DNA from 3 places in the Sodalis sp. RH22 genome. Region 2 is predicted to be linked to each of the others. Evidence: predicted binding sites of a transcription regulator. Region 2 holds the regulator's gene; each other region holds the start of a gene.
What was found. The regulator ArgR, encoded in region 2, controls arginine synthesis, uptake and breakdown. The targets are predictions, from matches to a motif close to ANTGAATAAAAATACANT.
Positions count from the first base shown of each region.

Region 1: the regulator ArgR is predicted to act here: its motif matches at 1,352-1,369, upstream of argC (N-acetyl-gamma-glutamyl-phosphate reductase).
Region 3: the regulator ArgR is predicted to act here: its motif matches at 1,444-1,461, upstream of argF (ornithine carbamoyltransferase).

Region 1 covers NZ_CP178731.1:3,693,297-3,696,575, reverse strand. The annotation lists gene argE (acetylornithine deacetylase) at 154-1,305, opposite strand; gene argC (N-acetyl-gamma-glutamyl-phosphate reductase) at 1,526-2,530, shown strand; gene argB (acetylglutamate kinase) at 2,557-3,279, shown strand, end outside.
Region 2 covers NZ_CP178731.1:2,975,298-2,978,576, forward strand. The annotation lists gene mdh (malate dehydrogenase) at 1-907, opposite strand, end outside; gene argR (transcriptional regulator ArgR) at 1,361-1,831, shown strand; gene yhcN (peroxide/acid stress response protein YhcN) at 2,277-2,540, shown strand; gene mpl (UDP-N-acetylmuramate:L-alanyl-gamma-D-glutamyl-meso-diaminopimelate ligase) at 2,815-3,279, opposite strand, start outside.
Region 3 covers NZ_CP178731.1:3,482,951-3,486,229, reverse strand. The annotation lists gene ACL2XN_RS15875 (YhcH/YjgK/YiaL family protein) at 1-386, shown strand, start outside; gene argF (ornithine carbamoyltransferase) at 404-1,411, opposite strand; gene rraB (ribonuclease E inhibitor RraB) at 1,588-2,040, shown strand; gene ACL2XN_RS15860 (GNAT family N-acetyltransferase) at 2,055-2,561, opposite strand; gene ACL2XN_RS15855 (valine--tRNA ligase) at 2,904-3,279, opposite strand, start outside.

The sequences.
Region 1 (3,279 bases), 720 kb from region 2:
TTCACGCCATATAACATTAAAATCGCGTCAATTCTTGAAAGTTAACAACATGTAATGATTATAAGAAATACTTATCGCCATAAACCTGGCCGCGCCTTTCATACGGGGCCAGGCGCGCGAAGTCTGGGGCAAAGGACAAAAAGTCAGCGATGATCATTGCAGGCAGAAATGTCGTATCACTTGGGAAATTAATTCCCGCGTCGGTTTAATAAAGGCGGTATCAATATATTCGTCGGGCTGATGCGCCTGTTTTATCGATCCCGGGCCCAAGACGAGAGTGGGGCACAGCTGCTGGATAAACGGCGCTTCGGTACAGTAATTGACCACATCGGTTTTGACGCCCAGCAACGTCTCCACCACTGCCACCAGACGATGGTCCGCAGGGCATTCATAACCGGGGATGGGCGGATGCAGGGCGGTAATGGTTAACCGTCCCGGCCAGCGCGCGCTTACCGGCGCCAGGGCCTCGGTCAATAACCCGTCCAGGTCGCCGAGCGTCAGGCCGGGCAGCGGGCGGATATCCATATGCAGCTCGCAACAGCCGCAAATGCGATTGGCGGAATCACCGCCGTGGATGTGGCCGAAATTCATGGTGGGGTAGGGGATGTCGAAGGCCGGGTGATGGTAACGTTCCTGCAACGTATTGCGTAGTATCATCAGGTGGGAAATGGCCTCGTGCATCAGTTCGATAGCGTTAACGCCCAGGCTCGGGTCGCTGGAGTGGCCTGATTGGCCCTGGATACGCACCGCATTGGAAATATGGCCTTTATGGGCGCGCACCGGCTGCAGCGAGGTCGGTTCGCCGATAATGGCGCAATCCGGGCGCAGCTCGCTGGACTGGGCGAAATAGCTGGCTCCCGCCATACTGGTTTCCTCATCGGCGGTGGCGAGGATATATAATGGCTTTTGCAGCTTGCTGGTATCGATATCGCGCAGCGTGTCGAGGATAAAGGCAAAAAAGCCTTTCATATCGGCGGTGCCCAGGCCATACAGCTTATTATTGTCTTCGGTCAGGGTAAAGGGATCGCGTGTCCAGCGTCCGTCGTCAAACGGGACGGTATCGGTGTGCCCCGTCAGCAGCAGGCCGCCGGCGCCGCTGCCGATACGGGCCAGCATATTATATTTGTTGCGCGTGCCCGGCACCGGCTGGATTTCGACCTGGAAACCCAGCGTCGTGAACCACCCCGCCAGCAAATTGATTAAGGTCTGATTACTTTGATCCAGGGCGCTGTCGGTGGCACTGATGGACGGCGTGGCGATCAGGGCGCGGTACAACTCCATAAACGGGGGTAATTTTGTCTTCACTGTTGACAGCCTTTAGTTTGGATAGTATCAATATTCATGCAATAATAGTGAATAAAAATACACTAACGTTGAGCGTAAAGTAAACGGATACTTACCAGACTACTACGCTTGACCTCGCGGGTGAACAGCGAATAGTTGCTTAAGCGACGACTTAGGCGACAAAGAGTTGCTGGAGATCCCTTCTCGTCGTGATAGCAAATCAAGAAGGTGAACAAAAGTCATGCTGAATACGCTGATTGTTGGTGCCAGCGGATACGCCGGAGCTGAGCTTGCGGCCTATCTCAACCGTCACCCGCATATGAACATAACCGCTTTGGCGGTTTCAGCGCAAAGTGCGGATGCCGGGAAATTACTGTCCGAACTGCATCCCCAGCTTAAGGGCGTGGTCGATTTACCGCTGCTGCCCCTGATCGACGCCGCTGAACTGGCGAAAACGGTGGATGTGGTGTTTCTCGCCACCGCCCATGAGGTCAGCCACGATCTGGCGCCGGTATTCCTGGCCGCCGGCTGCGTGGTGTTCGACCTCTCCGGCGCGTTCCGCGTCAATCAGGCATCGTTCTACAGCCAGTATTATGGTTTTGAACACCAGCATGCCGACTGGCTGGCGAAGGCGGTCTACGGCCTGGCGGAATGGCAGGGCGAGGCGTTGCAGCAGGCGCAACTGATTGCCGTGCCGGGCTGCTATCCCACCGCGTCCCAGCTGGCGCTCAAGCCGCTGGTCGACGGCGGTCTGCTTAACGACGCCCAGTGGCCGGTGATCAACGCCGTCAGCGGCGTCAGCGGCGCTGGCCGGAAAGCGTCGCTTGCCACCAGCGTCTGCGAGGTCAGTCTGCAACCCTACGGCATATTTACCCATCGCCACCAGCCGGAAATCGCCGCCCATCTTGGCATCCCGGTGATATTTACCCCCCATTTAGGCAATTTTGCCCGCGGTATCCTGGCCACCATCACCTGCCGCTTAAACGCGGGCGTGACGGCGGGCGATGTGGCCGAATCCTATCATAACGCCTATCACGATAAACCCCTGGTACGGTTGTATGAGAAAGGCGTGCCGGCGCTGAAGGCGGTAGTGGGACTGCCGTTTTGCGATATTGGCTTCGCGGTGCAGGGCGAGCATTTAATCGTGGTGGCCACCGAAGATAATTTATTAAAAGGAGCGGCCGCGCAGGCAGTACAATGCGCTAATATCCGCTTTGGTTTTGCACAAACGCAGGCGCTGCTGTAACGGCTGGCGACGAGGTAATAAAAATAATGAATCCGTTAATTATAAAACTGGGTGGCGTGTTACTCGATAGCGAAGAGGCGCTGGAGCGTTTATTTTCGGCGCTGGACAGCTATCGCGCGCAGCATCAACGCCCGTTGCTGATTGTCCATGGCGGCGGTTGCCTGGTGGACGAGCTGATGAAAAAACTGGCGCTGCCGGTGACCAAGGTCAACGGCCTGCGGGTTACGCCGGCGGACCAGATTGATATCATCACCGGCGCGCTGGCCGGCACGGCCAATAAGACCCTGCTGGCCTGGTCAAAAAAACATGCCATCCCGGCGGTCGGGTTATGCCTGGGCGACGGCAATAGCGTCGATGTTACAACGCTTGATGAGAAACTCGGCCATGTCGGCAAGGCGCAGCCGGGTTCGCCGGCGTTGTTAAATACCTTGCTTGGCGCCGGTTACCTGCCGGTTATCAGCTCTATCGGCATTACCGCCGACGGCCGGCTGATGAACGTCAATGCGGACCAGGCCGCCACCGCGCTGGCCGCCACCCTGGGGGCCGATCTGATCTTATTGTCCGATGTCAGCGGCATTCTCGACGGCAAAGGCCAGCGCATTGCCGAAATGACCGCCCATAAAGCGGAGCAGCTGATAGCGCAGGGGATCATTACCGACGGCATGATTGTAAAAGTCAACGCGGCGCTGGATGCGGCCCGCACGCTGGGCCGTCCGGTGGACATCGCCGGCTGGCGGCATGCGGAGCAA
Region 2 (3,279 bases):
TATCTTTCTTCAGCACATCCTTCATCTGTTCCAGCGCCTGCTGTTCGAACGCGCTCAAGGTACCGATGGATTGACGTTCTTCCAGCCCTTGTCTGCCCAACAACAGCGGTTGGGCAAAGAAACGGGTAAATTCGCCGTCCCCTTCAACGTACGCGCATTCCACCACGCCGGCTTCACCCTGCATGGCGCGCACCAACGACAAGCCGAACCGCGCCGCCGCCTGGCCCATTGATAACGTGGCCGAACCGCCGCCGGCTTTCGCTTCCACGACCTCGGTGCCGGCATTCTGGATACGGCGGGTGAGATCGGCGATTTCCTGCTCGCTGAAGCTCACGCCTTTCACCTGTGACAATAAAGGCAGGATAGTGACGCCGGAATGGCCGCCAATCACACGCACTTCCACGTCCTCGGGCCGCAAGCCTTTCAGCTCGGCGACAAAAGTATTGGAACGGATGATATCCAGGGTAGTGACGCCGAAAAGCTTGCGTTTGTCATACACCCCGGCTTTCTTCAGCGCTTCAGCGGCAATCGCCACGGTGGTATTGACGGGATTGGTGATAATGCCGATTAACGCCGTGGGACAGGCTTTCGCCACCTGGTTGATCAGGTTGCGTACAATGCCCGCATTGACGTTAAACAGATCGGCGCGATCCATGCCGGGCTTACGCGCCACGCCGGCGGAAATAAGAACGATGTCCGCCCCTGCCAAGGCGGGGGTTGCGTCCTCGCCGCTAAAGCCCTTAATCTTGACCGCGGTGGGAATATGGCTGAGATCGACCGCCACGCCGGGCGTTACGGGGGCGATGTCATAAAGAGAGAGTTCTGAACCTGGAGGGAGCTGGGTTTTGAGCAACAGGGCAAGGGCCTGGCCTATGCCACCCGCTGCGCCGAGAACTGCGACTTTCATTCTAATCTCCTTATTATTATAGGAAAAATTAAATGCCGTCAAATCATCTGGTTATGATCATAGAGACATAAACGGGTAAAAACAAATCAGCGATCGCAAATTTGAGAATTGACGCATTAACTTCCCTTTTTTATCCCTATTAGCCGCCCGAATTCCCATGCCGGATGACCTCACCGGATAATGCCTGTCGCCGCCGTTCAATACCCGTGGTTAGCGTCCACACTACACCGACAGCAATGGTTAAAACAACATCAAATTAATAACATTCTCTTTACTTTTAACGGCCATGAAATATGGGAGCCCGGTCATGGTCGGTTTGAATAGATATTGCTAAGCTGATTGTTTTGCCGACTTAATTTGGCCATCCTGGCGGTGGCTGCGCATTGTTATTGCATAAAAATGCAAATTTATGCATAATTCGTCGGACAATACTGGCTACTGGTTTGGGAAAATATGCGCAACCACTTTAAACAAGAAGAACTGGTGAAAGCTTTTAAGGCCTTGCTTAAGGAAGAGAAATTCAGCTCCCAAGGTGAAATCGTTTTTGCATTGCAAGAACAGGGATTTGAAAATATTAACCAGTCCAAGGTATCAAGGATGCTGACTAAATTCGGCGCGGTAAGGACCCGCAACGCGAAGATGGAAATGGTCTATTGCCTGCCGGCGGAGCTGGGCGTGCCCACCACCAGCAGTCCGCTGAAAAACCTGGTGCTGGATGTCGATCACAACGACGCGGTTATCGTTATCCATACCAGTCCCGGCGCCGCCCAGCTTATCGCGCGGCTGCTGGATTCCCTGGGTAAATCCGAAGGCATCCTGGGCACCATAGCCGGGGACGATACGATCTTTACCACCCCCGCCAAGGGTTTTAGCGTAAAGCAGCTTTACGAAGCCATCCTTATTCTGTTTGAACAGGAACTCTAAGCCGACGATCGGGCGCGTTATAACGCCAGCGCCTAACATTCGTGCTTTTCATCGCTTTTATGCCGCTGCAAAAGCGTAATCACGCCACAAATGATGCTGCCTTTGTGGCCCTAAGCCCCGCTAATATTCTCTCTATGGTTTCACCGCGGTGGTTTCCACCGCCGGAAGCCGGCCAGACAGCACGTTTGGCTAAAAACCGCTATCTGATTGAAATTACAATTATTTAACATGAATTGTATATTATTCAACCACTTTTAATAGCTTTTTCTTATATCATGCGAAAGTACAAAAATAAAGTTTCATAATAAATTATGAGCAAACTACTAATACCTGCCGTTACTAGTGTATACTTTGTTTCGTGATGAACATCACGTTTTCATCCTGTTGTCAGCAATAAAGAACAGCATGAAGAACGTCAGTCAAAAGAATAGTAGAGGTATAAAACATGAAAATTAAAACCGCAGTATCACTGATGACCGTAATGTCAGCCTTATCTTTCGGCGCCTTCGCCGCAGAATCAATCTCGCAGGATCAGGCCAGCGGCTTGCATTCGTTCGGCACCGTAAGCGTAGGCGGGATCGCGGGCGCGCCTTCCGACATCCATCAGGCGCTGAATCAAGCTGCTCAAGCCAAAGGCGCAACGGCATACCACATCACGGAAGCCCGTGAAAATGATACCTGGCACGCCACGGCCGAGTTGTATAAATAAGCGCATGGATGGAGGGCACCGGCAGCGACTTGCCGCCGCGCCCTGGGCTGAATTGCTGAAAGCCGGCGGGTTCGTCAAGGCTTGAAAAAATAATCAATAACGCAGTGCAGAAAGAGTTTACTCCAGAAGTCAAAGCGGTTATGCCGTCGTCGCCCTCAGTTATTCCTGTGTCCAGTAATAACCCAAGACGCGGACAGCCGATTCCCTCTCGTCGTCCTATCCGGCGAACCTTTTCCCCCGCTTGCGGGGGTTTTTTTTGGCTTGCGCACGGCGCCTACACCGCCAGGCCGGCTTTCAGGTTTAACTGCGCCAGCAGTTTTTCATGAATGCCGCCGAAGCCGCCGTTGCTCATCACCAGAATGTAATCGCCCGGTTGCGACGTCTTGACAATCATTTCCACCAGCGTATCGACATCGGCGCTCCAATGCGCCGGCTGTACGCACGCCTCCGCCACCTCGCTCACCTGCCAGGGAATATGCTGGGGCTGGAATAAAAATACCTCGTCGGCGCGGCCCAGCGAAGGCGCCAGCTCATTTTTATTCAAGCCCATTTTCATGGTGTTGGAGCGCGGTTCCAGCACCGCCAGAATACGCGCGGTACCGCCAACTTTACTGCGCAACGCGGCTAGGGTCGCCAGGATTGCAGTGGGATGGTGAGCGAAATCATCATAGAGTTTCACGCCGTTGGCAGTCCCTTTAAGCTCAAGACGACGGCGGGCATTGATAAAGGATCCCAACGC
Region 3 (3,279 bases), 510 kb from region 2:
AACACATTACCAGCGAGACGCCGCTGGGTAAGCATGATATCGACGGCGACCGGGTATTTGTGCTGATCTCCAACGACAGCACCGATCTGCTGGAAAAGCGTCGCGCCGAGTTCCACGCTAAATATCTCGATATCCAGATCGTGCTGGACGGCGTGGAAGGCATGACCTTCAGCAACCTGCCGGCGGGCAAGACCGATACCGACTGGCTGGCGGATAAGGATATTGCCTTCCTGGCCGCGGGCGAGCAGGAAAAACAGTTTGTGATGCAGGCGGGCGACTTTGTGGTGTATTACCCCGGCGAAGTGCATAAACCGCTGTGCGCGGTCGGCGCGCCGGCCCATGTGCGCAAAGCGGTGGTGAAAATCGACACCGCCCTGGTTCGCTGAACAGATAGCACGCCGGCTTATTCCCGCGCGAGCGTTGCCACCATCACCGCTTTGATGGTGTGCAACCGGTTCTCCGCCTGATCGAATACCAGGCTGTGCGCCGATTCAAACACCTCGTCGGTCACTTCCATGCCGCCGGCCAGGCCATATTGTTCGGCCATTTGTTTGCCTACGCCGGTCTGGTCGTCATGGAACGCGGGCAGGCAGTGCAGAAATTTCACCTCTGGGTTGCCGGTCAGCCGGAGCATCGCCATATTGACCTGGTAGGGACGCAGCAGGGCGATACGCTCTCCCCACAGGGCTTTCTCCTCGCCCATGGAAACCCAAACGTCGGTGTAGATAAAATCCACCTCGCGCACGCCCGCCGCGATATCCTCGGTCAGGGTAATATTGCCGCCGCGCTGTTGCGCCAGTTCGCGGCAATGGGCCACCAGCCGCTTATCCGGCCAACAGGCGCTGGGGGCGACCAGGCGTAAATCCAGGCCGGTCAGCGCCGCCGCTTCCAGCATGCTGTTGCCCATATTGTTGCGGGCGTCCCCCACGTAGGCGAACGCCATCTGCGCGAAGGTTTTCTGCGGCAGGTGTTCCTGCATGGTCAGCAGATCGGCCAGTAACTGGGTAGGGTGGAACTCGGTGGTTAACCCGTTCCACACCGGCACGCCGGCATGGCGCGCCAGTGTCTCGACGATCTCCTGACCGTAGCCGCGGTATTGAATGCCGTCGTAAAGCCGGCCCAGGACCCGGGCGGTATCCTTAATGGATTCCTTATGTCCGATCTGGCTGCCGCTCGGGCCGAGATAGGTGACGCGCGCGCCCTGATCGAATGCGGCGACTTCGAAAGAGCAGCGGGTGCGGGTCGAGTCTTTTTCGAAGATGAGCGCGATATTTATACCCGCCAGGCGCGGCGTTTCCCGCCCGGACTGTTTTTCCCGCTTCAGGCTGGCGGCCAGGGCCAGTAATTCATGGATCTCGGCGGGCGTGAAATCCAATAACTTCAGGAAATGACGGTGATAGAACTGGCTCATATGCGGCGTTCTCCGGTCTTAATCAATTGTAAATTGAATTTAAATTCACTTTATATGTATGAATATTCAATTTCAAGTGTTGATATCAATTCTTTCATGTTTAAGCTGGAGCCTTACCCCCGGCTGTGGGAAAATAGGTTCCTAACAGGCCGACCGACGCATTGAGGATTGAGGGCATGGCACATCAATTTCTGGAAGAGCAGCGTGACGAAACGCGTTTGATAATCGAAGAGCTGCTGGAAGATGGAAGCGACCCGGAAGCGCTTTACACCATCGAACACCATCTGTCCGCCGAGAATTTCGATACGCTGGAAAAAGCCGCGGTCGAAGCCTTCAAGCTGGGTTATGAAGTCACCGATGCCGAAGAGCTGGAAGTGGAAGACGGCTCCGTGCTGATGTGCTGCGACGCCGTCAGCGAAATCGCGCTGAACGCGGAACTCATCGACACCCAGGTCGAACAGCTGTTTACCCTGGCCGAGCGCTTGGGCGTTAATTATGACGGCTGGGGCACGTATTTTGAAGACGGCGAAGACGACGAAGCGGATGAGGACGGCGAAGAGGGGATTGACGGCTCGGCCCCGCCGGCGCGCGGCCTTCTGGATCAGGACGACAACGGCACCCGCCACTAAGGCCATACGCGCCGTCAGATCAAAGGCTTAAGCATCGTGACTTCGCAATCCACATGTCCGGTGTGGCCCATCGGCCCGGCGATATGCCCAAACCCCAGCCGTTCATACAGCGCTATGGCCCGGGTCAGGGTGGCGGTGGTTTCCAGGTAACAGTGGGTAAACCCCTGCCCGCGGGCAAAGTCCAGCGCCTTGAGCGCCAGCTCATGGGCCAGGCCGCGCCCGCGCAGGACCGATAAAAAATACATCTTCTGCAGTTCACATATCCCCACATCCGCGCCGGCCAGCGGGGCAATGCCGCCGCCGCCGGCAATCCTGCCTTCAAACTCAATCACCCAGTACGCGCTGCGCGGCTGGCTGTAGAGCTGGTACAGATTATCCAGGTTCGGGTCGGAGACGGTATAGCCTTTATCCGCCGTCAGGCCGAACTCGGCCGATACCTGGCGAATGACGTCGGCAATGGCATGGTTATCTTCCGGCGTAATGGGGCGCACCAGAATATTGACTGAAGTAGCTGTGGACATCGTCATTACCCAAAAAAGAAAAAAGACACTAAGCGTTCTGGATTTATTGTTATGAGTAATAGCATCGCGCGGGCGGCGGATGCAAATAAATTAAACGGCGGTTAAACTTTTGTCGATTGCCGGCAAACCTCCACACGCGCTGAAAGCGGGTGTGCCGGGCCGGGAACCGAGCGAGCGCCCACGTCTTTGCACGACGGCGCGGACGTTGGCACGCGCTTATGGCTCACCTCCGTGTGAGCCATAAGCGCGCGTCTATGTCGCCAGGGACGATTTACGCTCGCCCTCATGCCCGCGGGCATGGCCTGACCGGCAAACGCCCGCAGGTGACGCTTTCGTTGTCAGCTATAAATTGGCGATGGTCGCCTGCTGCTCCAGCAGCTTGGCCTTGGCGTCGGCATAACCCGCCAGTTTTTCCCGCTCTTTCGCCACCACCGCTTCCGGCGCGCGGGCGACAAAACCTTCGTTGGACAGCTTGCTCTCGATGCGCCCGATCTCGGTATCGATTTTCAGCACTTCGTTGGCCAGCCGGTCCAGCTCCAGGGCTTTGTCGATAATGCCCGCCATCGGGATCAGCAGTTCGCCTTCCTCCACCAGCTTGACGATGGAGACCGGGCCTTTCTCGCCGTCCGCCAGGATATCCAGGCTCTGCAGCCGCGCCAGCGTCTGGATAAAGCTCTTGTTATCCGCAATCCGCCGGCGGGTCAGCGCCGTGGCGCCG